Regions from separate parts of the Oceanobacillus kimchii X50 genome, predicted to be linked through region 3. Evidence: riboswitches for the same ligand, from Rfam matches in the RefSeq annotation. Region 3 holds a riboswitch; each other region holds the start of a gene.
The links. Region 3 has a riboswitch for S-adenosylmethionine ahead of C794_RS14940 (carboxymuconolactone decarboxylase family protein). Riboswitches for the same ligand answer to the same signal wherever they lie in the genome.
Positions count from the first base shown of each region.

Region 1 (8,328 bases), 700 kb from region 3:
TTAACTGCAACTCCAGAAAGAATGGATGGACAAGATATTACGAAGTACTTTGATGGAAAAATTGCTTCAGAAATGCGACTTACAGAAGCGATTAATCGAAAATTGCTTAGTCCCTTTCAATATTTCTGTGTAAGTGATACCGTTGATTTATCTACACTGAAGTGGAGTAGAAAAGGCTATGACATCAGTGAATTAGAGCATGTATATACGAATAACACGAGACGTAGTCAGCAAATTATAAGAAGCTTGAATCAGTATGTAACAGATGTTAGTGAAGTGAAAGGTCTAGGCTTCTGTGTTGGTGTGGAACATGCTGAATATATGGCTACTTACTTTAATAAGCAAGGAATCCCCTCTGTTGCATTGCATGGGTCTTCTGATAAAACAGTTCGAAAATTAGCTCAAGATCAATTAAAAAAAGGTGATATCCGATTTATTTTTGTAGCCGATTTATACAACGAAGGAGTAGATATTCCGGAGGTAAATACTATTCTTTTCTTACGCCCAACTGAAAGCTTAACGGTATTTCTACAGCAATTAGGTCGTGGTTTAAGACTAGCGGAAGGTAAAGAGTGCTTAACTGTATTAGATTTTATTGGCCAAGCACATCTGAATTATAGTTTTGAAGATAAATTTCGATCGCTTATTGGTAGAACTAAACAATCTATTAAACATTACGTAGAAGAAGGTTTCTCTAATTTGCCAAAGGGGAGCTTTATCCAACTAGAGAAACAAGTGAAAGAATATGTATTAAGGAACATAAAATCTACGGCTAATACGAAGACAAACTTAATTAATAAAATGAAGTATTTTGAACAGGATACAGGTCTATCATTAACTTTGGGGAATTTTCTAGAACATTACCATCTATCGCTATATGACTTTTATGGGAAGAGTGGTAACCGCTCTTTTCAGCGTATGATGGTAGAAGCAGGAAATGCAGATGATTTTTATTGTGTGAATGAAGAAAAGATTATTAAACGTCTTCCAAAAATTTTCTATTTAAATTCAAGTAACCTCCTTACATTTTTAATTCGTTTTGTAGATGAACGAGGTGAGCTCGTTGTTGGTGATAAAAATGAAAAGTTAATGTTGAATATGTTTTACTATACATTTTTTCAAAGAGATCCAGCTAAAGAAGGATTCACATCTCTCTATGAGGCACTTCAATCTGTATTAGAAGAAGAATCGATACGAAAGGAGATATTAGAAATACTCAAATTTATCTATCGTTCGATAAAAAATGTAGAGAAAGCAAATGACTTTAATTTTACAACACCTTTAACAGTCCATTCTACTTATTCTAAAGATCAAATAATGGCTGCATTTGGCTATTACAACGAGGAGAAAAGCCCAGCATTCCGTGAAGGAGCGAAATATTTTAAAGAAGAAAATATAGACGTGTTTTTCATTACGCTGAATAAATCAGAAAAAGACTTTTCACCTTCAACCTTATATGAGGATTATGCAATTAATGAGAGACTATTCCATTGGCAATCGCAAAGTATGTTGACGCTTCAAAGCCCGACCGCACAAAGATATATTCACCATCGGGAAAAAAAGAGTCAAATAGCTTTATTTGTTAGGCAATATAAAAAGGAACAGGGCTATACAGCACCATTTACATTCTTAGGTACCTGCGATTACGTGAGTCACTCTGGGGAAAAGCCGATCAGCTTTATATGGAAATTGCGAGAGGAAATGCCACCAGGATTAATAGCTAAAGCGAATAAAACTGTGGTTTAGTTGTGTTTAACTACCTCACACAAGTAGATGTTTACAAGGCTGGGGGTCTACGTAGCTTTTATTTACTCAAGATCTCTGAAATACAGTTATGTATTAACTATTTTAATTCATAATGTAGGTCAATAAAGGTAGTAGCTCAATCGGCCACTACCTCTTTGTTCTTCATAAACCCACGCCTAATTTGTCCATTCTTCAATCAAGACATCAGCAACTTCTGTTAATTGGGCTGCTGCTTGTTGGTCGATCTTTCCTTCTTCTTGGAATGTATCTATTAATTGTTTGAAGGACTCCATATGTTTTACCGCTTTGTTGTAGGATTCTTGTTTTACAAAATGTTCAATGGAAGTCAGATGGGTTTGCAACAAACGTACGTTTTCGCCCTGTTCAATCTTTCCTGCTTCGACATATTGATCGACGAATGCTTTCATCACACCTACATCAATCAATTCTTCTGCTTTTTGGATGACGTGGTCTTCAATATCATTTGTAAATGGTTGTAGTCTTTTACCAGCAGGTATAGCGTAGACGGTATCTTCTTCGTCCACCATTGGGCGTTCATGATTCAAGCTCTGTTCACGTAAAATCGTACCAGATACATAGTGTTCTTTCGCACTTTCTATATCGTCATTCTCCAAGTCTTGATGAAATTGGATGTACTCGATGTCGGCTAGAACCATATCTTGAAGTGCGTGGACAAATGGCTCGAGTTCCTCTTTCAATGCTTCGTTTTTGGATTCTCTTAAAAATTCGTCTCCTGCCTCTGCAATGAGGCTCAGTTCATCTATAAATTCAGGTGCAACATTCCCGAGGGGTTCATCGTTATCGATACGGGACAATGTTTCTTCTAGCAATTCCTTAATATTTTCGCTTTCATCAGCTTCCAGTCCATTCTGCGGCTCTGCATGTGTCATATGTTTGGTGAGCGTATGGAAAGCTTCTGTTGCATCTGGTTCAATATACTTCATGCTGTCTTCCCAGCTTGTTTGAGCATCAAAGGATTCTGTATTCCATGTATAATCCGCAACGGCGAAAATGGCAACCTTTGAGGCCTCGGCTTCCTGCATCGGGTTGGTTACCACTCCTGCAAGATTTTCCACGCCGGGTTCTAGCATGTCTCCTTTTCCAAGGAACACACGAGTCATATCAATGTCATTCACCGGCCAATTTAGCCAAAAAAGTGGATCGCGACGTACCACGCCATTATTATCACGATGTTTAAAGCGGTCGATGGTATATTGCTCGACTGGAGCGACGGTATTTTCCCCTGTCCAAAGAATGTGGATGTTCTCGTCAAAGGCTTCTTCGAGTCTATTTAATTCTTCTCCGCCATCCCAAGCCCAAGCAGAATTATAGGCTGCAGGCGTATATAGTGTATCCCTCACATCACCTTTTTCCTGGGCCCATTCTGAAACAGAATTCATCAGTTCAGCGACATAATCTAATGGCAGCGAACCAACATCGTCACCTAAAACGCCAAACTGTCGTACACCTACGTCGTATAATTGATCGAATTTCGTAAGCATTTTTTCTGTGTTTTCATCGAGTAATGCCATGGCAGCTTCTTCGCCTTCTTCACGGGCAATTTCAGCAACTTCGCCAAGCGGGGAGATGGTCCAAACAAATTGCGTTTTACTATCACGCCCAACTTCTGCCAATTCGCGAATCTCTTCTAACATATCTTCAGGATAGAGTTCTTCCCATTGTTCCCTATGGTATGGATCGTCCTTCGGAGCGAAGACATAGGAATTCGCCTTGAGTTGTCCACCGAATTCCATCAATGATTTACGATCATCATTACTCCAAGGTATGCCGTAATAACCTTCGATAAAACCTCTCACTTTCGTATTCGCATAATCGTTGATTTCTAAGTGTTTAATTTGATTATCAGAACGCTGGCTGAGTATTTTTTCGAGGGAGACAATCCCATAAAATGCAGCATCGGTATCTTTACCAATCACCGTCATCGTATTGTTGCTAATTTCCAATTGGTAAGCATCAATCTGATCAAAGTCCATATTATTCGAATCAAGTGTATTCTCCGCGTTCTTTGCTGCTGGGCCACCAGATTCTACGGTTCCGACAAAAAGAGTAATGGCATCTTTGGAAGGTTCTTCTGTGATTTCCGGTATGGGCAGGTTATTGGTGGCAAATATTTCGGTTACTTTTTTCCTTGTGGCATCATCAATCGTGTCATCATAAACAACTTGAATATCCTTGTTGAGGGTTAGCGCACCTTCCCCGTATTCGACACTCTGGGGTGTTGGGTAGAATTCGTATTCCACTTCCGTACTTTTGCTTTCCGCGTTTATGTGTGAGGTGAACGATACCGTTGTAAAGCTAACGAGCAACATTGCGATAATAGGTGAATACCATAACAGTTGTTTTTTCATTTTCTTTATTCCTTTCTTTTTTGTATTTGTCGTACAAGATCAAAAAGGCGTAAAGGATCGAAAAACTAAATTTGAATGGCTTTCCTGCTTGTCCTGGTTTATTTCTTAGAATTATTGCGGAGAATACACCTCCCGAGGTTTAGAAGCGATAATCCTATTTGTTAAAATGTAATAGGATTATCTGTGACTTCCCTAGATTGTAATAACACGTCCCCCAATGGTTGAATACGATTCCCACTATAATAAAGCGGTCTCATTTATATATGAATCTATCTTAAAAGTTATAATTTCGTGTGTCAATGTTTTTACTGAATTTTAAGAAAATATACTCATTAAAAGGAATAGTAGAGTTTTTTGCTGCCTGTTTACTAAAAAAACCTAACTAACTCTATTGACAATTAGTAAAAACCGTAATAGTATGATAATTAAAATTAAATACGCTAATATCTCTTATTGAGAGTGGCTGAGGGACTGGCCCTGTGACGCCCGGCAACCGTTCATCTTAATTCCAATGATGAATAGGTGCTAAATCCTGCAAAATACGGATAGTATTTTGAGAAATAAGAGAGGTGATGAATGACTTACGTATTGTTATGTTATGCCTCTCGAGTTCAAATCGGGAGGCATTTTTAGTTTCCCAAAAAAATTTACACCATGAGAAAAGAGGAAGGGTTTATGTCCACATCTATTGTTAAAGGAGCTCCTGGTCATTATCGGATTGGCTCTGATGTCTTAGAGGAAATTCCTGTACTCCTTGAAGAATTATCAGTTGACCGTATACAAGTTATCGCAGGGAAGAAATCATGGCAGGCGACAAAGCCGTATTTACCTTATGTATTAGTGGAGCAAGTAGAACCGAATATCATCTTTATCGAAGGTCATACCACGCTAGAAAAAGCAGAGACCATAGCGAATCAGCTTCATCAACATTCTGTGGATGCTGTGATTGGTATTGGCGGCGGGACAGCGCTCGATATTACGAAGGCTGCAGCTGTGAAAGCAGATGTTAAATCGATTTTAATTCCGACGATTGCTGCGACTTGTGCTGCGTGGACACCGCTTAGTGTTTTCTATGACAGCGATGGGGCATTTACACATTATACGGATTTTCCGTTGGCGACCACGCTTGTCTTAGTAGAACCAGCTATCATTGCACATGCCCCAATAGAATATTTAAGGGCGGGGATAGGTGATACACTGGCAAAATTTTATGAAGCAGATGCATTGATCGAGAGTTTTTACCCGAATGAAGAAGCGCCTGTACCAGTGAAAGTTTCGCAATTTTCTGCGGGGATTTGCCGGGATGTACTACTGAAGGATGGAAAGGCTGCACTGGATGCCGCACGCACTAAACAAGTTACGCCTGCATTTATTCGAGTTATCGAGGCGATCATCATCACGGGTGGAATGGTAGGCGGATTTGGCGATAAAGCAGGGAGAATTGCCGGTGCGCATTCGATACATAATGGATTAACGGAAGCAATCGAGGCAAAAAACTTCTTACACGGAGAGCTCGTCGCATACGGAATTCTTGGCCAATTGGCATTCGAAAACAAAGAGGATGAGCTTTTGCGTCTACTCGATTTTTACGATCAATGGCAATTGCCGTCTAGTTTACAAGGAATCGGCATTGATGTAACCAATACGGAGCTCGTGGAGAAAATCATTCAGAAAGCAATTCTGCCGCAAGAGTCGATTCATTTTATGAATAAGGAAGTTACGGCGGAATCATTAGCTGGTGCGTTACAGCAAGTAGAGAAATATAATCAAGCCTATTACACGGAAAAAAGAGGAGAGAAAACATCATGAAAAAAGGATTATTAATAGCGATCGTACTTTTAGCAATATCATTATTGGCTGCGTGTGGCAGTGAGGAATCTAGCGGGTCGGGTCAAGGATTGTACGATGATGAAAAATTAGTCATCGGTGTAACGGCAGGGCCACATGAAGAAATTCTTGAAAAAGTAACGGAACTAGCAGAAGAGGAAGGCATCGAAATCGAGTCAAAGGTGTTCACGGATTATGTTATGCCAAACGTTGCTTTAGCTGAAGGGGAGATTGATTTAAATATCTTCCAAACAGAACCGTATTTTAATGCGTTTAAAGAAGATAGAAACTTAGATTTAGTGAAATCATTTGATACCGTTACTTTCCCGATGGGGATTTATTCATTAGATGTCGATGATGTGTCTGAATTACCTGAGGGATCCACCATCGGACTGCCTAGTGACCCTACAAATAGTGGTCGTGCACTTTTACTATTTGAACAAGCTGGTTTAATTGAGTTGGATTCGGAGACAGGAATTAATTCTACGGTTCGTGACATTGATAAGAATAACGGCAATTATGAATTTGTGGAACTAGATTCTGCGCAGATTGCACGTCAGTTAGAGGAATTGGATGCAGCTGCGATTAATACAAATTTTGCTATCGAAGCCGGATTTACCCCTACGGAAGACTCTATTTATATTGAGCCGAAAGATTCTCCTTACATTAACCATGCTGCGGTGAGGGCAGAAAACGAAGACGATGAAATCATCCAGAAACTAGCAGATATTTATCGTAGTGAAGAAGTCAAAACGTTCATCGAAGAGGAATTTGGCGGATCGCTCATTCCTTCATGGTAAGGGAGTAAGGAAATGAGCGTAACGGAAGGAGCATAAACATATGATTGAATTAACGAACATCACAAAGACTTTTTCAGGAAAACAAGGAGATATTCATGCATTAAAAGATGTTTCTTTATCCGTTGGAAAAGGCGAAATATATGGCGTAATCGGCTATAGTGGCGCCGGGAAGAGTACATTGATTCGTTGTGTGAATTTACTGGAACAGCCGGATCAAGGATCGGTAAAAGTAAATGATGTAGAATTAACCACGTTAAAGGCAGGAAAACTCCGAGACACCAGAAGTCATATCGGGATGATTTTTCAAGGGTTTAATCTATTAAAGACAGCAACTGTCTACGATAATATCGCTATTCCGCTGAAATTAACTGGCCTCGATAAACAGGCAGTAAAGGAAAGGGTGCAGAAATACTTGGATATCGTTGGCTTAGCCGACAAGCATGATGCATACCCGTCAGAGCTCTCCGGTGGGCAAAAACAACGAGTGGCGATTGCCCGAGCATTGTCTCATGAGCCAGAAGTTCTGTTAAGTGATGAAGCGACAAGTGCACTCGATCCAGATACAACAGAGGCGATCCTAGATCTATTATTACGAATAAATAAAGAACTCGGAATTACGATCTTGCTGATTACGCATGAGATGAATGTCATCCAGCGAATTTGCGATCGGGTCGCTGTCATGGAAAATGGCGAAGTGATTGAGGAAGGCAATACTAAAGATATTTTCATTTCACCACAGCAACGGACAACGAAGCGGTTTGTGAACAGTTTATTCTCGCATGACATTCCGGATGACTTAGTAGATCGATTGAGTGAGAATGGCCAAGTAGCTAAATTATCTTTCTTCGGAGAATCATCGGGAGATCCGGCGCTTGCGCTCGTAACGAAAAAATACAATATCTATCCGAATATTTTGTCCGGTAGTATTACACGAATTAAGGAAGAAGCATTCGGACAATTACTTGTTCACTTCAAAGGGGAACAAGCGGAGATAAACAATGCGTTTCAGTTTTTACAAGACCAACAAGTACATGTGGAAGGAGTGACGTTCGATGGAGAAAATCAACGCGTTTCTTGATGCATGGGGTTCGGATTTATGGATGTCGACGATTCAAACGTTTCAGATGGTCGGTATATCCCTTGCTATTTCAGTCTTGATTGGGTTACCGCTAGGAATTCTACTTGTTTTAACGAGACCGGGGAAAGCACTCAGTAATAAACTCGTTTATAATGTGTTGAATATCGTCATCAATATTATTCGTTCGGTTCCGTTTATCATTCTATTATTCTTCATTCTGCCTTTTACAAAATTTATTGTCGGAACATCGATCGGTGTCAAAGGCGTTATCGTTCCATTGGTCGTTTATACGGCGCCTTATATCGCTCGGTTAATGGAGTCTGCATTACTGGAAGTAAACCGTGGTGTCATTGAAGCATATGAAGCGATGGGGATTAAAACGAGACATATCGTGTGGCATGTACTTGTACGGGAATCTCGCTCCTCTATTGTTCTCGGGTTAACGATTGCGATCATCGGACTAATCGGAGCATCTGCTATGGCTGGC
Region 1 covers NZ_CM001792.1:3,569,006-3,577,333, reverse strand. Annotated here, with positions in the region: gene C794_RS18130 (DEAD/DEAH box helicase) at 1-1,746, shown strand, start outside; gene C794_RS20030 (glycoside hydrolase family 84 protein) at 1,923-4,136, opposite strand; SAM riboswitch class I at 4,584-4,703, shown strand; gene C794_RS18120 (iron-containing alcohol dehydrogenase family protein) at 4,812-5,945, shown strand; gene C794_RS18115 (MetQ/NlpA family ABC transporter substrate-binding protein) at 5,942-6,763, shown strand; gene C794_RS18110 (methionine ABC transporter ATP-binding protein) at 6,804-7,841, shown strand; gene C794_RS18105 (methionine ABC transporter permease) at 7,816-8,328, shown strand, end outside.
Region 1: another riboswitch for S-adenosylmethionine. It lies ahead of C794_RS18120 (iron-containing alcohol dehydrogenase family protein); the one in region 3 lies ahead of C794_RS14940 (carboxymuconolactone decarboxylase family protein).

Region 2 (8,328 bases), 360 kb from region 3:
TTTCTGGTGTAAATGCAATATAAGGGTATTTACGTGAAGATGGTTTAATATCTTCTAGCGTAATATTATCTAACATTTTTTTACGTGAAGTTGCTTGCTTTGATTTAGAAGCATTTGCACTAAATCTTGCAATAAACTCTTTTAATTCATTGATTTTTTCTTCTTTCTTCTTATTCGCTTCTTGTGCCATTTTTGATGCAAGTTGGCTAGATTCATACCAAAAATCATAATTCCCAACATAAATTTGTATCTTTCCATAGTCAACATCTGCGATATGCGTACATACTTTGTTTAAAAAGTGTCGGTCATGGGATACTACAATAACTGTATTCTCAAAGTTAATAAGGAACTCTTCTAACCATTGAATTGCTTGAATATCCAAACCGTTTGTCGGCTCATCCAATAATAGGATATCTGGATTACCAAATAATGCTTGTGCAAGAAGAACTTTTACTTTTTGTTCTTCAGGAATATCTGCCATCAATTTGTCGTGAATGGACTCATCAATACCAAGACCTTTTAATAATACAGCTGCGTCGGATTCTGCTTCCCAACCATTCATCTCAGCAAAATCACCTTCAAGTTCAGCAGCACGAATTCCGTCTTCTTCAGAGAAATCTTCTTTCATGTAAATTGCATCTTTTTCCTGCTTTACTTTATATAGGCGTTCATGTCCCATAAGCACAGTTTCTAAAACTGGATGTTCCTCATATGCAAAGTGATCCTGTTTTAATACAGTTAATCTCTGTCCGGGTGCCATGGATACATTACCAGATTGTGGTTCCACTTCACCGGATAGTATCTTAAGAAAAGTTGATTTACCGGCTCCATTTGCTCCAATCACTCCATAGCAATTGCCTGGTGTAAACTTTAAATTCACGTCTTCAAAAAGTTTTTTATCTCCATATCGTAAACTAACATTCGTAACGTTAATCATTATTAATTGCCTCCAGAAAAAAAGTATCAAATTCAGCTTACGTCATTTGTAGCTACAATGCAAGATAGGGCTTTAGAAATAGTTAAATTGTGTAGGCATATTTAGGTAAAGGTGCATAAATTAAAAGTAATATTATAAATATATTAAAAATTAACTTGTACAACTAGGTACTTTTGTATATAGTAATACAAAGAGATGCGTCCTAAGCAAAAGGGGGTAAGAGGAATGTGTGAAAGGACGGTATATTTACTATTTACAGACACGGGGAGTTATCTTTCGAGAGCGATAAATTTGTATACGAAAAAACCTTTAAATCATGTATCCATAGGATTTGATGAAGAATTAACCGAATTATACAGTTTTGGGAGAAAACAACCTAATAATCCGTTTATTGGTGGTTTCGTAAAGGAAGATATTAGAAATCCATTTATGCGATATTCGCCTTGTGCTATTTATCGTTTTCAAGTGTCTAATGAAGATTATCTTAGTATAAAAAAACATATAAGAGATATAGAAAATAATCAAAATATATATCGTTATAATTTTATTGGTTTGTTTGGAGTAATGCTTCATATTAGAATTAATCGAAAATCAGCATATTTCTGTTCTCAATTTGTAGCAACAGTACTACAACATATCTCATCTTTTAAGTTCCAAAAGCCTCCTTATTTTACCACACCATCTGATTTACGTGAACTACAAGGTATTGAACTATTATACGAAGGAACGTTAGATGATTACTGCGGTTTAAAAAAGAATATAGAAAAGCACTCATTATCTATTTTATAATATTATTTTATTAGAAAAAGAACCTATGTGTAGAATGTGATATAAGGGGTATAGATTATCCAAAACATAGGTTCTTTTTTATTATGTCTTATTCTGCATGTGACGTGCAGGAATATCCAGACTTCAAGATTATGATGAAGCTTAGTATATAGGAGAAGAATGTCTCCACTGTGGCTTTATAATAATCAGGCTATCCACTATCGCACGCATAAATGGTTAGTCTTCCTCATAAAGCCCTCGTAATGATTCTGAGTTTAGTTGTTGAATACCAAGTGTTTCATACGGCACATTCAATTTAAGTGCTATATTATTAGCCTCTAAATCAATGTTTTCTACAGATACATGAAAGTTTCCTTGTATATCCATATCCGTAACTGCAACATAGATTTCTTGCTCTTCTGGGTTAATCGTAACCCATTCTGGCATTGGTAAGTATCTTCCCATATATTCCATAATTTTTTTGTTCGGAAGCTCTAATAAACCTACAGATATTGATTTTTGTTTGAGTATCAGATCTCCGTTCGGTTGGACTAGTGGTTCAAGTCTAACTGATAAAGGAACCGTGGAAGAGAATACAGGTAATTCTCCCATTAAATGTACATCTTCTTCAAGTGCTATTCGATAATGATGATTTGTCCCTTCAAGTAATTTTTCGATATATGCATTTACTAAACTATTTAAATTTTGTTTTGTTGTACGAATAATAAACTCGGAACTTTCTTGTTCATTTATATCATTTGAGGATGGGTATTCATTATTCGATACAGGCCAAAAGATGAGGGAAAGAACGATAATTATCAAAAGTATATTTAAGGTAAATAACCCTATGAAAAGTTTTTTCCACTTGTTTATCTTTTTTAGTCTTCTTAATCGTTCTCTCATTATGTTCATCCTTATCTAATTGACATATAATTTAATACTCGTTCAGCAATTCTATAATACCCTTCGTAGTTCGGGTGGAAATTGTCGTCGGCATATAGGTTAATATTATTTGTATCATTAAATAAATCTTCAATTGGTATAAAAGTACTATTTTCATATTCGTCTGTAATGCTGATTCCAGTATCATTCCAGTCACTAACGATCATATCAAGCTCTTGGATGTCTTCAAAGTAATTTTTAAAAGGATTATAAATCCCTACTAAATAAATATAAGAATCGGGATTAATTTCCCGGATTTCAGTGAAAATATCTTGGAGCCTTTGCTCATAATGAACTTGTTCTACTTGAAAATCATTAATATCTAAGCTTGTGATATTTTCCTTAACCACTTGCATAATGTCGTTTGCACCAATAGTTACTAAAGCAATATCTGATTCTTGAATGGCATCAATCAAATTTTGTTCATTTCGTAATCTTTCTAGCAGTTGATCTGTTCGGTTACCTCGTTTTCCGAAGTTATCAAATTCAGCACTATATCCAGTACTATTTATTGTTCTATCAAGAATGCCAACATAACCGCCTTGCTCGGTTTCATCACCAACACCCTGAGTTAATGAATCACCAACAGCAACGATTTGTGTTTCATCTGTAGATAAGAAGTTCATCGTTCCCTGAACAGCTTCATTGATAACTTTGGGGAAGGAATTTCCTGATGTTTCTTCGGCTTCTGCATTCTCATTAGCTGTTTCGTCATTCGTATTGTCTTGTTGATTGTTTGATTTATTTTGATCTACTTGTTTTTGTAGTGCTGTTTCTTTCTCTATTTGGTCGGAGGAAAGATGCTTAAATGGATCTTGAGATTGGTAGATAAATCCAATTATAATAAGAAGTACTAACGCAACCAATCCGCTGTAGATCATAATCTTTTTCTTGTTTTTCATGTAATCACACCTATGCAGTTCTTTTCTTATATATTATGAATTAGTAAATGGATTTGTCTATGAAGAAGGCTGGAGTAGATGGATTTTTATAATAATAGTTTAATCCATTTATTGATAACCTAAACCAACAATTTATAGGAATAAAAGCACAAGCGACCGTTTAGCAACGTAGCGAGTGTCTCCCTTTTTTTTTAAGGATGGTTCGACAATGGTCGAACTTCCTTTTTTCTTTAAGATAAAGGACACGGTAAGGTGACAACCGATGATGACTTTCACCCAAGGGTATAAGTGCGACCACGCCATTCGGCAGTCTTCGTAGGGCAATTTCGTGAAGTCGCCGTTGCTGGTCGATGGAGCTAGAAGTGGCCTTATCTTTCTATGAACGATTGGAATTCCCAATTTTTATACTCTTATCTTTTCAAAAAAAAAAGCCTTCATTATGGAAGGCTCCTTATCTTATATATATTTTAATACCCTTATAAAATGAAACATAAACACATTTTAGAGCTAATTATAATTTGATTGGTTGTTTCGTCTCTTGACCATTACGAAGTTGTAGAGCGATTTTTGCTGGAGATTGATTGGTTATCACAATATTATTTTTTAATTGCGCAGATTGATTATCCGATGCAAAAACAATCGTATTTGTAGGTACTACTCCTTCGATAGACGGTATTGTCTCATCAATCCAAATAGCATCAACTTCTGTATTAAGATCACTTAAAGATGTCACCGGCAATATTTCATATCCTAGTGTTTTAAGCGGTGCTATTTGATCTTGGTCTATTTGAAGCGTAGCTATTACTTTTTTTCTCACTCCATTGCTTCGATCAAATGGAGATTGAAGTAACCATTGTACTGCAACTTCCTCTTGAGATGGTTTATTTGTACGTGATTTACCAGTAGCCTTTTCAATTGCTTGGTCAAGATCAGCGATAATATCATCGATAGACTCAAGACCTACGGATAATCGTACTAATTCTTCTGTTACACCACTTAATGCTAAGTCATCTTCGTTTAATTGTTGATGAGTGGTAGATGCCGGATGAATAATGAGAGATTTGGCATCTCCTACATTTGCAACATGTGACCATAATGAAACATTATCTATTAATGTTCGACCTGCTTCTCTACCACCAGATATTCCGAAAGTAATAATAGATCCGAAGCTTTGTTTTAAATATTTACCTGCCAGTTCGTGAGATGGATGCTCTTCTAATCCTGGATAATTCACCCATTCGACAGCTGGATGTGCTTGTAAATAGTTTGCTAATTGTAATGCATTATCCGTATGTCGTTTAATGCGTAAGTGTAATGTTTCTAATCCTTGCAGTAACAGAAAGGCATTTTGTGGGCTAAGGGATGCTCCAATATCACGCAATAACTGCACTCGAAGCTTTGTAATATATGCCTCCGCACCAAGATCAACGTATTTTAACCCATTATAACTTTCATCAGGTTTTACAAAGTCCGGGAAACGTTGGTTATTCCAATCAAACCGACCACTATCGACGACAACACCACCAATGGTTGTTCCATGCCCCCCAATCCATTTAGTTGCGGAATGAACAACAATATCTGCACCCCAAGTTAATGGCTTTGTTACATAAGGTGTAGCAAAGGTATTATCAATAATTAACGGTACACCATGCTTATGTGCTACTTCAGCAACTTTTTCAACATCAAATACATAGAGGCTAGGGTTGGTTATAATTTCACCAAAAACTGCCTTTGTCTTTTCTGTAATAGCATCTTCAATTGCTTGAGGATCTGTACCATCTACAAATTTTACATTAATTCCGTAACGTGGAAGGGTATTAGCAAATAGATTGAATGTACCTCCGTATAAGTTGCTATCTGCAACAATTTCATCTCCAGAACCAGCAATATTAAGAATTGCTAACGTAATCGCAGCCATACCGGATGATGTAGCAACAGCGCCAATACCATCTTCTAGTTGAGTAATTCGTTGTTCGAAAGCATCTACAGTTGGGTTCATAATACGTGAATAAATATTTCCTGGTTCTGCTAAACCAAATAAATTTTGTGCATGTTCGGTATCTCGAAACACATAGGATGTAGTTTGATATATTGGAACTGCACGTGATCCAGTTGATGGATCTGGTTCTTGCCCACCATGAAGTAAGATAGTTTCTGCTTGTAATGATTGAAATTTAGACATCGTATTTCCTCCTTGAAATTATTATTTTTAAAGTAATAAGAGAAGGATTAAAAAAAAAGCCCCCTTCATAAGAAGAGGACTTTGTCTTTATAAAACCGAACCTCCTCTTATCTTCCAGACAATTGTCTGTAGGATTTAGCACCTTTCAATAGCAAAATTGCCACAGGTTGCCGGGTTTCGCAGGGCCTATTCCCTCCACCACTCTTGATAAGAGATTTGCTTATTAAATTGTTATAAAGTATATCTTGTTTTCTTATTGATTGTCAACAGTAAATTTATAATTATTTTAAAATTCATATAATCAATGCTTTTTCCCTCGCTTGCGGGGTAATTGTTTATATAAGCTATACATATAAATTGCTAGTGCTAACCAAATAAATAAAAATGTGATCATATGGTGAGTAGTAAAGGATTCTTTATATAGAAATACGCCAAGAAAGAACATCACAGTCGGTGCAACATACTGTAAGAATCCAACAGAAGCGAGCGGTATTCTTCTTGCCCCCGCAGCAAATAGAAGCAAAGGAATAGCAGTAACAATGCCTCCACCTATTAAAAATAGATTTTCCACGGTCAAGATAGGATTTAATGAAAATCCTTGTGCTTGAGGAGCTAACCATATATATAATAATGCAAATGGTGTCATAACAAGTGTTTCTAACGTAAGCCCAAACATTGCACTGAGATCTAGGGTCTTCTTGATGAAACCATAAATGGCGAAAGAAGCAGCTAAAAATATCGATATCCATGGGAAGATCCCATACCCTAATGTAAGATAAATTACTGCTGCTCCAGCAAGAATAAATGAGAATATCTGCGCTTTGGTTGATGGTTCTTTTAGAATGATTAATCCCAATAATATACTTAAAATTGGATTAATATAGTAGCCTAAACTAGCTTGTAGAACGTGTCCTCCGTTGACGGCAAATATAAACAAAAACCAATTTAGTGTAATTACAATCGATGCTAAGGTGATGGAAATGATTTTTTTTCGATCTTGCTTCATATGCTTTATCGTATGTACAAAAGCCCGCCATTTTCCAGACACCATTACAAGGAAAATCATAAATACACAACTCCAAATAATACGGTGTGCAAGAATAGTTCCTGCTTCAATTGTGTCAATTTGTTTCCAATAGATTGGTAGAAATCCCCAGAGTAAGTATGCACTAAATGCAAGAATCATACCTTGCTGAAATGATGATTTATTCCCCATATTTTTTCCTTCTTTCTATAAGTACATTGAGTTTTATCTAATAATAGATGGATTTTTGAAGAGAATCAATTATTTGAATTCATGATAAAGAAAACGCTTTCATAAATGTTGTAAATACTTTATTATTGTATTTGACGATGATTAATCGTCTGTAAAAACTAAATAAGACTGTACAAGAGCTTGGACGGACACGAATGCTGGTGTTCAGCTTTTTTATTATTAATTAGGGTGGAAAACCAATATAAAAGAGGGGGATTTTGGTGAAAAAAAAGTCATATAAACATATGGAAACGTCAGTTATCCATGAAGGTTACGATTCAACACAGATGCTTGGGAGCTTGACACCTCCAATATTCCAAACATCAACATATACATTTGACTCAGCAGAACAGGGGCAAGCACGGTTTGCTGCAGAAGAGGAAGGGTATATTTATTCACGTTTAGGTAATCCAACTGTACGCATTTTGGAGGAGAGGATTGCAGCATTAGAAGGTGGAGAGCGAGGATTAGCTTTTTCATCTGGGATGGCAGCCGTATCCGCTATTTTACTTGCATTAACAAAAGCCAATGATCACATTATTTGCTCTTCAGGATTATATGGCTGTACGTATGGTTTGTTATCTATGATGGAAGAAAAGTATAACATTAGAACCGATTACTCCACTATGTTATCCGAAAAGGAATTGGAAGACCAGATAACCAAAGATACTGCATTAATTTATGTAGAAACGCCCATTAATCCTACCATGCAAGTAATTGACTTAGAATTAGTTGTGAATGTAGCTAAGAAATATCGACTGCCAGTAGTAGTTGATAATACTTTTTCGTCCCCATATTTACAGCGGCCGTTAGAATTAGGATGTGATTTTGTCATTCATAGTGCTACGAAGTATATTGGGGGGCATGGTGATGTAATTGCGGGGCTTGCAGTTGGAAAAAAAGAGATAATGGATACAATTGCCTTAACTACGCAAAAAGATATTGGGGGAGTTTTGTCTCCCTTTGATGCGTGGCTATTGATTCGAGGACTAAAAACATTACCAATACGAATGGATAGACATAGTAGTAATGCAGAAAAAATAGTTCAACAACTAAAATTACACAAAGCAGTAAAAAACGTTTATTATCCTGGTGATCCTGATTTTTCTAATGTTGAGATTGCCAATAAACAAATGAAGTTCGCAGGAGGCGTCCTTGCGTTTGAAGTCAAAGGTGGAAAGAAAGAAGCGCAACAAGTATTAAATAATCTTAACTTTATAAAAATAGCTGTTAGCTTAGGAGATGCGGAATCATTAATGGAACATCCAGCTTCTATGACACATGCCGTTATTCCGGTTGAGGAACGAGCAAAGATGGGAATAACTGAATCCTTATTAAGGCT
Region 2 covers NZ_CM001792.1:3,224,344-3,232,671, reverse strand. Annotated here, with positions in the region: gene C794_RS16490 (ABC-F family ATP-binding cassette domain-containing protein) at 1-937, opposite strand, end outside; gene C794_RS16485 (hypothetical protein) at 1,163-1,726, shown strand; gene C794_RS16480 (YpmS family protein) at 1,943-2,608, opposite strand; gene C794_RS16475 (SGNH/GDSL hydrolase family protein) at 2,620-3,549, opposite strand; gene C794_RS16470 (O-acetylhomoserine aminocarboxypropyltransferase/cysteine synthase family protein) at 4,061-5,731, opposite strand; SAM riboswitch class I at 5,836-5,945, opposite strand; gene rarD (EamA family transporter RarD) at 6,033-6,947, opposite strand; gene megL (methionine gamma-lyase) at 7,232-8,328, shown strand, end outside.
Region 2: another riboswitch for S-adenosylmethionine. It lies ahead of C794_RS16470 (O-acetylhomoserine aminocarboxypropyltransferase/cysteine synthase family protein); the one in region 3 lies ahead of C794_RS14940 (carboxymuconolactone decarboxylase family protein).

Region 3 (8,328 bases):
GAATGACGATGTTAATTATTGTTTGATTCAAGTTTATATAAAAGTTGAGCCATTTTTAACTCTAGAAGGTGATTAATATTTCTAGGGTCTTTTCCAGTTATTTGATATATTTTGTCTAGTCGATATGTTAATGTATTTCGATGAATAAATAGCTTATCGGAGGTGATAGACATTTTTCCGTTTTCCTCTATATATGTTTTTAATGTTTGGTGAAGTTGTGTACCATCATTCTCTGTAAGAATGCGGTGATACGTCGCAATTAGCTGCTTTGTTGACTGCGGGGTATTCTTGAGCAAATCATAAGCCAAAATTGCAAGATTTAAGTCTTGATAACTCCATATCCCGCCTGATGGATATAGTGTATTTGCAACTTCGATTATTTTTTGTGCTTCTTGATAGGATTGTCTCCAACCGTTTACTCCCGTTAAATAAGGCCCGACTGCAATAGTCATATGGGGGATAGCTGAAGTCTTATGCTTTTCTATTAAAATATCCTTTAAAGGAGTATTGCTAGATGGTTGGATTTCTTTTTTTAGTATAAGGTGTTGATTTGTAAATAATGGTATATACTCATCTTCTTGATTAAGCCAAGAGTGAATATGTTTTTCTACATCTTTTGTATGTTTTTTATCTAATACTGGTGTAGATATGATAATAACAGCATAGGTTGTTTTGATATCTAGTTTTGCATAGTGTGCTCTTTCTTGAATATATGTTTGATCTTGTTCGGTTCCTAAAAGAATATTAGTGATTTGATTTTGGCGAATTTGTTTATTTTGCTGAATTTCATTTGTTAAAAAAGCCTGTTCTAGCGTAAGTTCTGCACCCATTTGGATTAACTGAGAATAGTCACGGATATCATCTGGATGTCCGGTTATTCCGATTACACCTACAATATTTTCTTGAAAAGTAATAGGTAAATTAATCCCTGGCTGAGAGCTATGCCAATGATTGGTTCTTGAAGTATCAATTTCAATCGTATGTTTTTCTTTAATTACTTGAACGGCTCCATCGTGTAACTGTCCGATTCTAGAAGGTACACCTGAAGCGATGATTGTACCTGTTTGATCCATAATATTTATATTGGCATGTATAATGGACATAGTACGTTTTACGATTTCGTTTGCTAATTGTTCGGTTAAGATGGTCTTCAACTCCTTTTGTTTCTATGTATAGTATAAAGGATTTGTTAGCAATAGAAAGTTTAGTATGAATTATACTATCTACTATAGCCACTTGACAGGATGAATATATTAATTACAGTGAGTTTAATAGAGAATTTTTGATTTTGCCACCATATAGGTGAATTCAAAAGATAGGAGTGACAAAATGTATATCGAAGCAATTGTGCAGACAGTGGAGGAAGCAATACAAGCAGAAAAGTTTGGAGTGGATCGATTAGAGTTAGTGTCTGGGATGAAAGAGGGAGGATTAACTCCTAGTTATGGGACGATAAAAAAAGTTCTAGAACATGTAAATATTCCTGTACAAATAATGGTGAGACCGCATAGTTATCATTTCATTTATACTGCGTGTGAGTTAGACACAATATATGAAGATATTCGAAATATAGTTGAATTAGGTGGGAGAGGAATTGTTTTTGGTGCCTTGCACCGTGACAGTACAATAAACATGGATGCTTTAGAGACGGCAGCAAGTATCTCAGATGAGCTGGATATTACGGTTCATCGTGCTTTTGATGAAGTACCTTCATTAGAAGAAGCTTATTTGTCTATTGCTGAATGTAGTAATGTACAGCGTATTTTAACTTCTGGTGGTTCTTCAAATTGTTTAGAAGGAAAGCAATCATTAAAGAGTTTAGTCGAATTAGCGAATTCCTCTAGAGGGCCAAGCATTTTACCAGGTGGGGGCTTAAATATGGATAATTTCAATGAAATACACTATTTTGTTCAAGCTGACCAGTACCATTTTGGAACCGGTATCCAGACGGATGGGGATTTTTCAAAAGGGTTAGATGCGGAGAAATTACAGGTAGTCAAACGTATTTCATAGACCAATGAATGAACGTGGAAATTACACCTAGATTTACAATAATAGTATCAAAAACCTATGCTCTTTACATATATGCATAGGTTTTATTTTTGCTTCGTTTTCTTTTTTCTCCTATACAATATAAAGTAAATAAAGAGTAATGCTAGAAAAAATCCAATTGCATTGTTTCTGAGACTGCCAAATGTAATACCATCTTTAATAAATATGAAATCTATCAAATAAATGAGAGGAATAATGATGAAGAAATATCCAAAGATAGCTAGGATAAAAAATGGTGCAAAGCGCATCGTTATCAATCTCCTTTTTAAACTATCCCCTTAATCAAATGGATTAAAACAAATATGTTTATCGAATTTATACTCTAAACGTTCTATTTCACTCCTCTGGAACATAATTTGATAAAGGTTTATTTAATTGGTGTTAGGAGGTTACATCATGACTGATGGGAATAACGATGAATTGAAAAATTCTCGTAATTATTCACAGGGGCATGGGAGTCAAGGACCACATGGATATGAAGGAAATGCAGGTGATAAATCCCATACGAATCCTGCTGCTTTTAACTGGGATATTGATCTTCCAGCAGAGATTCATTCACAGACTGTCGGAAAACGTGGACCAATTTTAAAACAGGACAATATTGAGCACGAAACATTACAAACATTTATTCATGAGAAGATAATAGAGAGACCGGTACATGTAAAAGGTTGGGGAGCTTTTGGTTATTTTGAAACATTGTATTCTATGAGTGATTATACAACATTATCTTTCTTGCAGACACCGGGTACAGAAGTGCCGGTATTTGTGCGGTTCTCCTTAGCAGTTAGTACAAAAGGAACCCCAGATACATCCCGTAATGTAAGAGGATTCTCCACTAAATTTTATACAGATAACGGCATATTCGATTTGATATGTAATCATATTCCTGTTTTCTCTGTTCGCGACACAATTCGTTTTCCAGAAGCGATTAAAGCGTTTTTACCATCTCCGGTAGATAACTTAATCGATCCCACACGCTACTGGAATTTTGTGGCACGTGCGCCTGAATCACTTCTCTTTACACTACTTGTTTACTCCAACCTTGGTACAGTGAAAAGTCTACGTCATTTGCCTGGGCATAGTGTAAATACCTATGTTTGGAAAAATGGAGAAGGAAAACGATATTTTGTTAAATACACGTGGGCACCGCTGGCTGGAGAACAGTATATTCGTAACGATGAAGCAGTACGACTAGCGGGAGAGAATCCGGATATTGCAGGACAGGACTTACATGATGTCATTGAAAGAGGGGAGCCAGTTGAATTTGGGTTATATGTACAGATCATGGATCCTGAAGATGCTGCCAATCTACCATATGATCCATTAGACGATACCAAAATATGGGATCAACAACAGTTCCCTTTCCAACCAGTGGGAAGAATGGTATTGAATAGGAATCCTGATAATTATATGGAGCAAGTTGAAAAAGCGGCTTTTTCTCCATCTAATTTACAAGAAGGTGTAGAACTATCAGATGATAAGATGTTACAAGGAAGAGCAAATATTTATTGGGATTCACAACGTTATCGGATAGGTCCTGATTTTCGTAATGTACCAGTTAATCATGAATCTGACTGGTGGCCAGGTAACCTTGTGACAAGTGGTGATGGACGCTATGTTGAAGGTAGGTTAGAGCGATCGGACATCGAAAAACAGGATGATTTCACACAACCTGGTATGTTTTACGATTCTCTATCAGACCAACAACAAGAAGATTTAATTAATAATATGGCAGGCGGATTAACTACTGTATCACCGGAAGTATATAATACTGTTCAGGGTTATATGCAGAAAGCTTCAGAAGACTTAGCGAGAAAGCTGAATAGAGCTGTAACAATGATGAAAGAAGATTAATAATGTAATATAAAATCGTGTCGTTAAAAAATTCAACCGGTTTATTTTGAGTTTTACTTCTCTATTCATATAAGCTCTCTTTTTTTAATTCGGAGGTAGATAGGTTTACAATATAAAAACACCCCCAAGTTAGTTGTTAGAGGTGCAAATTATTAATAATCATTATTACTTACTGTCTTGTCTTTTTATGACCTTCTTCTGCTTCTTCTTGTTCTCTTTGTTCTTTAATCTGTTTATGTCTTTGACGTTGGCGATAACCGTATGTCGAAGATAGAACTACATCCTCATTCTCTAAGGCAGAGCCAAGTGCACCTATAATCGTTGCAATACTAGTAGCTGTCCATGCGATGTACAGATAGCTCGTAAAGTTAATTTCCTCATTTATTTGATTTTCAAGCAATTCTGCTGGAATAAAAATATTAACAGCAAAAGTAAATAAAACGTATAGAATAATATAATACAAACATACAGTTGATAGCAAGGTAAAAACGGTAGTAGCATTATATAATTTTCGAATATAGTCATCTTTACCATCTTGAGGTCGTTCCCACAATTTATGGGCTACTATAATCCAACTTACCATGGACGTAATAGCAATAAAAGTTAGTAAAATCATCCGTGGTAATGAATAATAATCACTCAACTGCCATAGTGTTGGGAAGACCAGCGCGTATGCTCCGGTAGTAAATGCAATCATAATTACTTTCATAAATGCTGGAAAGAGTGACCATGGGCGATTGGCTCGTACCATTCCGGAAATGATTCGTATAGCAATACTCCATTTCCGTGGAACAGTAAAACGAACATCGATATTGCATTCACCATGCGTCTCATGCTCATCAGGTGTTTCTCGTTTAATAGGGGAAATTCTTTCTAAGAAACGTTTTCCGATTAAGCGTGTTGAACTTTTATTCTTCAATTCTTTATAATCTTCATTCATAGATTGAAGATGAAGTTCGGCCTTTTTTCTATCACCATCAGAGCTGCCATAATACATTTCGTTTACTAACTGTAATATGGACTCTCGTAGTCTTTTAATCATCCTTGTTGAGCCCAGACTAGGCATGCTAATTAATGCTATGTTTTCGTCTTGATTTGCTTCTGCAATAATTAGCCGTTTTTCTTTGAATAAAGGTAAATCTGTAAGACAAATTCCAAAGTCCCAGTCGTTTTTTTTCTTCTTATTTTGAGTAGCTTTTAGAATGTCAATAGATTCACCAGTACCTGTAAGTGGGTCTTCAATATATTGAACCTCCCATTCGCAATCATCGTCTACGTAAAACTGTAGTAGATTTGGGAGTTCTTCTTTTAATTTTGCTGCAATATAGTTGGGATAACCTGGAGCTGAAATTAAACCAATACTCCTACTAGTTGAACATGTAGTCATAACTTCACCCTTTTCATTGTGCCAATATTAGTATGTTATTCTGTTTAGCCGAAAAGCAAAGGGTTTAAACTACAATTTTAGGTTAACTTAGTAGATGAACTGGCGACGTATAGAGAATTATAACTTATTAAAACTAGGTAGTTATGGTAGTTTTAAATTGTATTATGAAGGTACATTGTAATACGGTTCCATAAAAGTAGCTATGTTACAGACAAAAGTCTACGTAGTCGAATGGGTGAACATGTAATTTCTTCCGAATCCACAAGTCGAATAAAAGTCTAAGCCAGAATAAATAAAAACATATACAATATAGTCCAATTGGTTTAAATTTTTCATTACATTGAATTAATTGAAAATTAACTATTGACAGTTATTTGCTGGTTCGTTATGCTAATATACAAATCTTACACAACTATATAATATTTTCCTTATCAAGAGTCGGGGGAGGAACCTGGTCCGTTGATCCCGCAGCAACCAGTTACAGTTAAGTAACATGGTGCTCATTCCAGCAAGCTTATGCTTGATAGATGAGAAAAGTGTTTATGCCCACTAAATGAAACTCTTCCTCATCGGAAGGGTTTTTTCTTTTTTCAAAAGGGGAGTGTAAAGAAAAACTGGAACAATGTGACTTTAAATATGACTAAACCAATAAGTTAACTTTATTTAGGAGGCAATAGTTACACAAGCCAAGCAATCGAAATTTTTATTAAAACGAAAAGGAGAGAGTGTATTATGCCAACTACAAAAACAGGGAGTCTTTATAAAAAATCGTATTTCAGTCGTATCCAAGAATTAAAGGAATTTGCACCAGGCGTATTTAATTCGTTCTTTGCCTTCAACAACAAAGCGCTTGAAGAAGGGAAGCTTTCCGTGAAACAAAAAGAATTAATTGCAGTGGCAGTTGCTCACATTACAGGTTGTCCATACTGTATTGAACTCCATGTAGGAAACGTAAAAAACCAAGGTGCTGATAAAGAAGAAGTAACTGAGGCAATATTTGTTGCAACAACATTAAAAGCAGGCTCTTCATTAGCGCACGCAGTAAATGGATTGAATGCATATGACGGAAATGATGATGATGAGTTATATAAAGCTTCCTACTTTAAACGACTACAAGAACTTGGTGAGATAAGTGATGATGCTTTCAAAGCTTTCTTGAAATTTGATGGAGCGGTTTTAAAAGAAGGTAAACTTACATTGAAGGAAAAAGAGTTGATTGCAGTAGCCTCTGCGCATACAACAGGATGTGCTTATTGTATTGACTTGCATACGAAAAATGCAAAGGAAGCTGGAGCCAGTAAAGAAGAGTTATCAGAAGCTATTTTTGTAGCTGTTGCTCTTAAAGCAGGTTCTGCATTAGCGCACAGTGTCAATGCATTAAATGCTTACGATGAAGAGTAGTTTAATAGATTCCCAATGTTAATTAATGTAATTATCTTATTCAGATACTAAAAAGGAGCTGAGCATATGGCAAAACAAATTCATTTTAATGGATTCGTGCAAAATTCACCTTCCCCTCATTCAACGGGGCTTTGGAAACATGAGAAAGATTATGGAATAAATCATAATCGTTTAGGTTACTGGACGGAAATTGCGCAAATTCTAGAACGCGGCAAATTTGACTCGTTATTTATTGCTGATGTATTAGGGACGTACAGTGTTTATGGGAAAAGCCATGACGCAGCGACGAGAGGCGCAGTTCAACTTCCTGCACATGATCCTTTACTTCCTATTACAGCAATGGCCGCAGTTACCGAGCATCTTGGTTTTGCGCCAACAATTTCTACTACCTATGCACAACCCTATGTACTAGCACGTCAGTTATCCACATTGGACCATTTAACAGGAGGAAGAGTTGGATGGAATGTCGTTACTTCCTATTTGGAAAGTGAAGCAGTCAATATGGGGTTAACAGAAAGGTTACCGAAAGAATTGCGTTATAATCGAGCGGATGAATTTTTAGATGTGGTATACAAACTTTGGGAGCGTAGTTGGGATGAGGATGCGGTGATTTATGACCGTGCCAATGATACTTTTGCTAACCCAGAGAAAGTTCGCTTAATTAATCATAGTGGGGAGTTTTTTAATGTGCCAGGACCGCACTTAGTTGAACCCTCGCCGCAACGAACGCCAGTATTATTCCAAGCGGGAGCATCACCAAAGGGAAGAGATTTTGCGGCAAAACATGCAGAGGCAGTTTTTACAAAGCAAACATCTATTGAATCGTTGAAAAATTATTCTTCCGATATTAAGAAACGTGCTCAAGAAAAAGGAAGAAATCCAGATGACGTTAAAATATTCCCATTGATGTTACCAATTGTTGGCTCAACAGAAGCAGAAGCGATTGCGAAGTATGAGGACTTCGTAAACCATATCAGCTATGAAGGTACGGCATCCTTACTATCAGGACATACAGGAATTGATTTTTCAGAGTATAATCCAGATCAATATATTGAAGATATTGAAACAGAAGCAGTACAAGGGAATCTAGACCTGTATACGAAAGACCCATATCGTAAATGGACATTACGTGAAGCAATAAAAAATCATGGACTTGGAAATGGTTGTCCAAAGTTTGTAGGTACTCCAGAACAGATCGCTGATCAAATACAAAAGTGGGCTGTTGAAGGTGATATAGATGGTTTTAATGTTGCATTAGCAACTTCTCCAGATACATTTAGAGATTTTGTAGATCATGTAATACCTATATTACAAGATCGTGGAATCTATCGTACGGAGTATGAAGGAAATACATTACGTGAAAATATATTCGGTAAAGGGAAAAAGCGATTGGCTGAAAATCATGTAGCGAAGCAACCAAGAAAGGTTCATACATAATATTTTTAGGTGTGAACTAGATTAGTAAATTAAAACCATGCCACTTCCGTTGACATGGGTCTATAATTTTACAATCGTTTGAAAAGGAGTGAATAGCAGATGGTCACATATTATTTTATTGGAGTTGTCGTCTTCTGGATAATTGGTTTGATTATCTGGAATAAATTCTACCCAAAAGGAATGGAGGAGGACACGAA
Region 3 covers NZ_CM001792.1:2,868,910-2,877,237, reverse strand. Annotated here, with positions in the region: gene C794_RS14965 (CdaR family transcriptional regulator) at 12-1,154, opposite strand; gene C794_RS14960 (copper homeostasis protein CutC) at 1,330-2,013, shown strand; gene C794_RS14950 (catalase) at 2,449-3,906, shown strand; gene C794_RS14945 (hypothetical protein) at 4,076-5,293, opposite strand; SAM riboswitch class I at 5,719-5,827, shown strand; gene C794_RS14940 (carboxymuconolactone decarboxylase family protein) at 6,026-6,694, shown strand; gene C794_RS14935 (LLM class flavin-dependent oxidoreductase) at 6,761-8,131, shown strand; gene C794_RS14925 (sodium:solute symporter family protein) at 8,328-8,328, shown strand, end outside.

Region 4 (8,328 bases), 1.6 Mb from region 3:
GATGGTTCCGAGTATTGCTATACATAAAGCAACAATCATTAAAATAACCAAAGGAATAGTCCATCCATTGGTCCATTCTGAGATGAAACCAAGTAGTAATGGTCCAAGTGCAGCGACCATATAGCCGACCGATTGTGCCATACTTGATAGTTGTGAAGATTGAGCCACTGTTTCTGTACGAAGAACAAAAAACATCATCGCTAAACTAAATGCTGTCCCGGCACCGACTCCAGTTAACAATAAGAAAGCTATAATTAAGTTAGTTGATGATGTAAATGTTATTCCAAACAGTCCACTAAAAAATAGAAGTCCTGCGATACATCCAATTATTCGTTGATCATTCATTTTCCCTGCAATGATTGGCGCGACAAATGTCGTTGGAATAATTCCCATCTGTAAAATTGCAATAAACCAACCTGCGTCACTTTCAGAAAATCCTTTTGCTAATAAGATATCTGGAAGCCAAGTAAACAGACTATACGGAATGAATGATTGAAAACCCATAAAGAATGTTACTGCCCAAGCTATTTTCGACTTGAATAATGCAGTAGGAGGTTGGCTCTTTACATCTACAAACACCTTTTTCCGTGATGAACGAATCATGGGTAGTCGTAATAATAATATAATTACGGCAATCAAGGAAATGACGCTCCATACTTGCATTGCGTTGCGCCAATCCAATGAAGGAAAGGAAGTAATAGGGACAGATATTCCTGAAGCCAGCGCTCCAAATAAATTCATGGTTACAGAATAAATACCAGTCATAAGTCCGATACGATATGGGAAGCTTGATTTGATTAGTCCTGGCATTAGTACATTTCCCACCGATATTGCTATCCCCAGAAGCAGTGTGCCGAATAGCAACATGGATATATCACCAATTGATCGAATATATATACCTATGGATAATACTACCATTGCCATTAATAACGTAATTTCCATTCCTAGTTTTCTAGATAGAGTAGGAACAAATGAAGAAAAAATTCCAAATGCTATTAAAGGTAATGTGTTAATTAAACCGATCATGGCATTTGTTACCTCTAATTCATTTCTAAATATTGGAATTAATGGGCCAACGGAAGTGATGGGGGACCGTAGTGTTGAAGCTATGAAAAGAATCGCTAAAATTAATAGAAATGTATAATAACGCTGTTTTGTCGAATTTGAAATACGTTGCATGGTGTTTCTCCTTATGATTAATCTTCGTTAGCTAATATATCAAAGGTTAATTATACATAAATTGATCATAAGGAGAAAGATAATAATTATTGATTATTTATTCTGAGTTTTAAAGGATTTAATCCAAAAGGTAACCAAACACATATTACAACTTATGGTAAGTATGGGGCAATGACTAACATGATGATAGAAATTGATATTAAAAAAGTACTAACTGTTTTTGAAAATTTAAATTTTTATCACTTTTATAAAATCCAGAGAATTGTAATTTGTTCCGATATAATACAAAAATAGAAATAATGATACCAATACCAGCAATTAATCCTCCATAATAATTATCTAATTGAATACCGATGGATGAATAGATAAACATAATAGCTTTATTGAAAATAAATCCCAATAGACCAAAAATTATGAGTATCCGGATGATTTCTAAAGTGAATTTCATTTTCGGCTCTCCTTAAATAGCTATAAAGTTCTACAATAATCTAAATTGAGTATTTATTAAAATTTTGCGTCTATTATAAATAAATCTACGTCTATTTAATAAAAGGGGGAAAACTAGCAATGGCACTATTGAATCTAGCAAGTGTAATATTAGGGATAATAGCATTAATTCTTCCCGTTATCAATCTATTATCCACACATAAACATAAATTGAAAAAAATTATTCTAATGTTAGTAAGTCTAAGTGCATGTTCTATTGCAATATGTTTTCAGTTATTTTATCAGCATCACCTCGTGAAAATTCAGGATTGGTCAGCTTTAATGGATGTTTCAGGTAGCACAGTTTTGATATCTGCAATACTATTGGCTTTAACGGTTACTTTAAATATTTCTTCCATTTTTGGGATGAGGGAGTCATGATAAACAAAAAGCTTGAAGCAGTGTTTTTAGATAGGGATGGAACCATTGGTGGAGATGATAAGGTACATTATCCAGATGACTTTAAGTTGTTTACGAATTCGAAAAAGAATATAGATTATCTTAAACAATTTGTTCAAGTGTTTTCATTTACCAATCAACCAGGTATTTCATTGGGAGAGGCGAGTAAAGAAGATTTCTATAAAGAATTAATGGGATTTGGTTTTGATGATGTATTTCTATGTCCACATCATCATAAAGAAGGCTGTAAATGCCGAAAACCTAGTACTGGTATGTTAAAAGAAGCTACTTATAAATATCAGTTAAATTTAAATAACTGTGTTGTAATTGGCGATAGATGGAGTGATATGGTAGCAGCTTCCAAAACAAATTCAGTAAAGATATTAGTAAAAACAGGGGCAGGAATGTCAACGCTTCATGACCATTTTGAAAAACTAAAAGAAATTGAACTTGATTTTGTTGCAGAGAATCTTACAGAAGCAGTAAACTGGATTAGTAATCGATATCACCTATCATAGAAAAATGAATGAAACAAATCAATTTATGATATATAGATTGCAGAATTAAATCGCAGTAGACAAATCGGATTAATGAGTTTATAATTAAGTTTATAAAAATATACTTATCAAGAGAGGTGGAGGGACTGGCCCGTTGAAACCTCAGCAACAGAGTGCATCTGTCTGTGCTAAATCCTGCAAGCATTAGCTTGAAAGATAAGTTGAGGTTATCGTAATATACAAATTCTCTCTTCTTATCTTTGCCATGATCATACTTATAGAAGAGGAGGATTTAAATATGGCTTTCTGGAATGAAGATGAATCAGAAAGAAGAAAAAACGAATTAATTGAGAAATTAATTGCATCTAATCATTTTAAAAAAGGGAACAAACATCTTTATGAGCTTACTACCGCAGAGTTAGAATACGAATACTTTAAGCTTCAATTTAATGATCACCCACATGCTGGTAAAAGTGCCATTCATTGGGAGAATTTTTAACTTTATATTTTGATACAAACTTTATCCTCGCATTTGCGAGGTTTTTTTATTCCATTTTTACATCAAATGTATTACTCATAGCAAATTACTTAATTATCAATTACTTTTACATAGATAGTGTCTATTCCGACTGGCGGACCAATCTCTCTGACTTCTCCAGTAAATCCGACTTCAACTTTATCACTTACTTCAAAAGTAATTTCTTCTTCTACAGATAAATCAACAGTTACTTGATTTCCAGAATTTAAAATTGACCCTTTAGTTACTTTAACAATAGCAATATCATTGTTTATCGTCTGTATATTTCCAATAAGGCTATCCTGAGTTTTAAATTTGGCATTTCGAATGTTATTAATAGAAGTGCTATCACAAGAACTGGAAAATACTAACATAAATATTATACTGATGTAATTTATCATTATTCTAAAAATCTTCATATACAATCACACCCCTAATTGATATTATATATTATTAAATGAATGAGAATTATGTATTTTTCTGAATTGAATGATAAAATGGAGTGTAGTCTGTTGGAGGTGACTGGTATGCAAATAAACTTTAAATCAATACATAGTGAAGAGGATGTTAACTTAATTTCCACATTATATAGTAAAGTTTGGAGACAAGATTCTGAAGGGATATTCCAACGAATAAAGAAACATATGGACTATGATGGTTTTCAAGGGCATATGATTCTATCGGAAGAAAATAAGTTAATTGGTTTTGCTTATGGTTATTTTTCATTGAAAGGTCAATATTACCATGATCTTATTGCTAATCATCTGAATCAACAGGAGTATCAAGATTGGTTCTCCAACTGCTATGAAGTTGTTGAAATAATCGTGGACTCATATTATCGAAAGTTAGGATATGGAAGAGAATTATTAGACAGTCTGTTAAAAGGTGCCAAAACAACTACAGCAATTTTGACAACACAACAAGATAATATGACTGCTATACAATTTTATAAGAACCAGCATTGGGAACTAGTAAAAGAGCAATTTTATCCAAATGAAGATGGAAAAGCATTTGTGATTTTCGGTAAGAGACTAAAAAGACAGTAAAGCGAGGTAATATATGATTCCGCTAGTTTATGATCAATTAAATAGGTTTGGTGAAGACGATACATTTTTTCTTTCCCTATTAAAAGAGATAAAAGGGAAAAATCTAGCTGATCTAGGTTGTGGAACAGGAAGGCTCACCTTACATTTTGCTAAAGCAGGATTTGATATAACCGCAATCGATCCAAATAAAGAAGCAATTGAGCTTGCTAAGACGAAACAAACATCCAATCAAGTTGAATGGATTATTGGAGATAGTGGGGATCTAAAGACAAACACATATGATGTGGTGATTATGACTGCAAATGTTGCGCAAGTGTTTCTTACAGATGTGGATTGGGAGCAAGTAACAAGTGATGTTTTTCGTTCATTGAAAGAAGGCGGTTCTTTCATATTTGATACACGTAATCCAAAGGCTGAAGTGTGGAAAAAATGGATGGCAGATAAAACACCCGATGTTGCAACACATCCTAAGACAGGAGAAGAATTAGAAATTTGGACCGAATACGATGGAATGGACGAAAAACAAATATTTACGTTCTATGAAACTGTAAAAAGTGTTAAGTCTGGAGAGGTTATCCAACGTGAAAAACTGCAATTGCGATTTCGTAATCAAAAAGAAGTAAAGGTTGCCTTAGAAAAATCAGGATTTTCTGATGTTAAATGTTATGGAGATTGGGAATTAAAAGAGGCAAGTGAAGAATCATCATCATTTATCTTCTATGGTACAAAATAATGATCAGAAAATATGGAGGGGGAGTATATGATGGAAGATTTTTATTGTGATGAAGTTTTAAGTGGTAATACGTTAGTGGAGAAGGTCGTGGAAACAGAAAATGTATTAGCGTACCATCATACAAATCCATATTGGCCCACTCATATAGTTGCCATCCCGAAAGTTCATATTGACTCTCTTCTTTCTTTGGAAGAAAAAGATAATGATTTATTATTGGAGTTGTTTTTTGTAATCAAGCAGGTTGCAACTATGGTAAAGGAAGAAGATGGCGCGTGTCGTGTCATTACAAACCTAGGTAATTATCAAGATTCAAAACACCTTCATTGGCATATAATATCTGGAAAGAAATTTAGATAATAATTGTTTAGTTTAAAAAAAACGAAAGTCTCAGGTAGAGACTTTTTTTATTTTATTTAAAAATTATCTTGACGGTCATATAACTGCTATGTATAATTTAAATCGTAATCATTACGAGTCGTAACTGTTACGATTTAATAAAGGAGAGAATCATTATGAGAAAAATATGGGGAAAGAGATTTAGTGTTCTATTACTAAGTCTACTATTTATAATGGGCTGTCAATCAGCAGATGATAATTCCGAAGAAGGAGCAAATGCTGAAGAAGAAAATGATCATAATCATGAGGTAGAGATTGGAGATGCACCAGAAAAAGTAAATATTAATGGAGTATCTGATCATTATCATACAGGTGATTTAATCAAATTAACTGCAGAGCTTGAAGAAGATAGTGAATTTGATCATTGGCATTGGTACATAAGAGATTCATCCAGTGATGAATGGGAAGCAGTACCAGAATTAGATGATACGAAATTTTTTGGTGATGCGGAAACTGATGGACAACAAATTATAGCAGTATTGTTTAATGATAATCATGAACCTTATGCTCAATCAGAAGTTATAGAAGTTGTAATAGATGATCACGGGCATGGACATAGTCATGCGCATGATGAAGAATCTGAACAAATTTATAATGGTTATTTTGAAGATGAACAAGTAGAAGATCGTACTTTAGGAGACTGGGAAGGCGATTGGCAATCTGTATATCCATTACATCAAAATGGTACACTAGATGAAGTCTATGCACACAAAGCTGAAGAAAGTGATGACATGACAGAAGAAGAATACAAGGATTATTATGAAACTGGTTATGTAACTGACGTAAATAGAATTGTCATTAATGGTAATGAAGTAACTTTCTTTGAGGGAGAAGAAGAACAAACTGGTGAGTACCAATATGATGGGTATGAAATTTTAAATTATGAAGCAGGAAATCGAGGAGTAAGATTTATATTTAAACTAGATGAAGAGTCTGAAGGCTTACCAACTTATATTCAATTTAGCGATCATTCAATATTCCCAACTGATTCTGGACATTTCCACCTTTATTGGGGGGATGACAGACAAGCGTTGTTAGAAGAAGTCGAACACTGGCCAACATACTATCCATCTGAAATGAGTGAAGAAGATATCGTTCATGAGATGATCGCACACTAATATATTTGCAAGCAAGTAGAGAATCCGATATTAATTGGGTTCTCTTTTTTAATCAATTTCATATTAAATGGTGATCAGTTTAATTTTCTTTGCAGACGGCAGCTTTTTAGCAGGCACGGCTTTAACTAACTAGGTTAAAGAAAACCACTTTTCCTACTGGATTTTCAAGCTCTTTTTTTCTGACCACGAGTCGTCGTCTTCCAATACAATCAAAGCCAAGTATTTCCTATAATCCATACTAAATTTATTCATATGAAAATATAAAAGGAAAATAGGATATGAATATAGAAATAATACTTAGTACCGATTAACAACAAACAGATCTCTTTAATTTTATTAAGTAAAACTTAGGATATTCTGCTTGTAACAAACGGGATAAATATAAGGAGTAATTGGAATGAAAATCTCTAAAAATGTTGGTATAACAAGTTGGATTCTTACTTGTATGTATTTTGTAATTGAACCTTTTTTTGTGATGTCTTCCATCGCTCCGTATAATTTGATGGATCATGCAATGAGTGATTTGGGAGTTACGAGTTGTGGCGAATATACCTATCCTTTAGCAGCTTATGATATTTGCTCTCCTTATCATTTTTGGATGAATATATTATTTATTGTTAACGGGATTACATTTTCAATAGGGATACTATATCTTTCTCAACAGCTAGAACAAAATAAAAAGAATCGGATAGGTACTATTTGTTTATTGTTATTAGCATTAGGAAATATTGTTTCTGGATTTATTCCTGCAGATGTAAATTTATTCTGGCATTCTATTTTTGCACAGTTAGGAATGGTAACTTTTTTAATTGGGTTATGGTTATTTGGAAAATTATTAGTCAGAGGGAAATGGTGGACTTATTGCATATTGGTTTCTCTCATCATTTTAGTAGTTTTTATTGTGCTACTTATCTTTATCTCTTTACCAGCAGGACTACTTCAACGTATGTTTTATGGTGTTACATTTCTGTGGGGTACTGTCTTAGCAGTTATTTTAGCTAATAATAAAGGTGCGTATAGGTGAATATTTAAAGGAAAGATGTTTTACTTAAATTTTGAAAGGTGTGATAGCAATGAACCAGATTTCAGTTAAAAAGGTGATTGAAAAGTAGTTTGATTCTTTTAATCTTCTTTTCAATCGTTGGTAGTATAAATTTTAATGAAAAGAGGATTCACATGTATAAAGATCGAGAGTTGACAATACGGCCAATTAAAGAAAAAGATTTGAAACGTCTATGGGAATTAATTTACAAAGAAGATAAACCCGAGTGGAAGCAATGGGATGCTCCATACTTCTCCCATAAAAGTATTTCTTATGAACGTTTCTTGAAAGAATCTGACTCATGGATTGATACTAAATCTAGATGGGTAATTTGTGTAGATAATGATGTATATGGTACAGTTTCTTACTATTATGAAGATGAACAAAAGAATTGGCTAGAGATGGGGATTATCTTTTATGAAGGCAATAATTGGGGTAAAGGCTATGGAACAAGAGCTTTAAAGTTATGGATAAACCATCTATTTGATCAATTGCCTGTAGTTAGAGTAGGTTTGACTACATGGTCTGGAAATAAGAGGATGATTCGTGTTGCTGAAAAGTTAGGAATGATGATGGAAGGAAAAATACGTAAAGTCCGTTATTATAATGGAGAGTATTACGACTCTATACGTATGGGGATTTTACGGGAAGAGTGGAATTATAAATAATATTAAAGAGGAGACTCTATTCCGAAGAGTCTCCTCTTTTGTAAAACCTATTTATCAGTAGCAATAGAGAATAATGATTTATCTTCTATCTTATGCGTTATTATCATCAATAGCATACCGAATAATATCATTCCAGCTGCAACAAATGTGATTTGTGAAAAAGAAAAACCAGAATTTAATAGTAAACTTCCTAATGTTGCACCAATAGAATTTGCCAGATTAAAAACGGAAGCGGCAATGGTACCAG
Region 4 covers NZ_CM001792.1:1,302,546-1,310,873, forward strand. Annotated here, with positions in the region: gene C794_RS06925 (CynX/NimT family MFS transporter) at 1-1,179, opposite strand, end outside; gene C794_RS19770 (hypothetical protein) at 1,379-1,627, opposite strand; gene C794_RS06935 (hypothetical protein) at 1,747-2,046, shown strand; gene C794_RS06940 (HAD-IIIA family hydrolase) at 2,043-2,582, shown strand; SAM riboswitch class I at 2,684-2,784, shown strand; gene C794_RS06945 (Fur-regulated basic protein FbpA) at 2,860-3,060, shown strand; gene C794_RS06950 (hypothetical protein) at 3,150-3,479, opposite strand; gene C794_RS06955 (GNAT family N-acetyltransferase) at 3,606-4,124, shown strand; gene C794_RS06960 (class I SAM-dependent methyltransferase) at 4,138-4,857, shown strand; gene C794_RS06965 (HIT domain-containing protein) at 4,885-5,214, shown strand; gene C794_RS06970 (ZinT family metal-binding protein) at 5,370-6,371, shown strand; gene C794_RS06975 (DUF998 domain-containing protein) at 6,769-7,395, shown strand; gene C794_RS06980 (GNAT family N-acetyltransferase) at 7,548-8,081, shown strand; gene C794_RS06985 (MFS transporter) at 8,129-8,328, opposite strand, start outside.
Region 4: another riboswitch for S-adenosylmethionine. It lies ahead of C794_RS06945 (Fur-regulated basic protein FbpA); the one in region 3 lies ahead of C794_RS14940 (carboxymuconolactone decarboxylase family protein).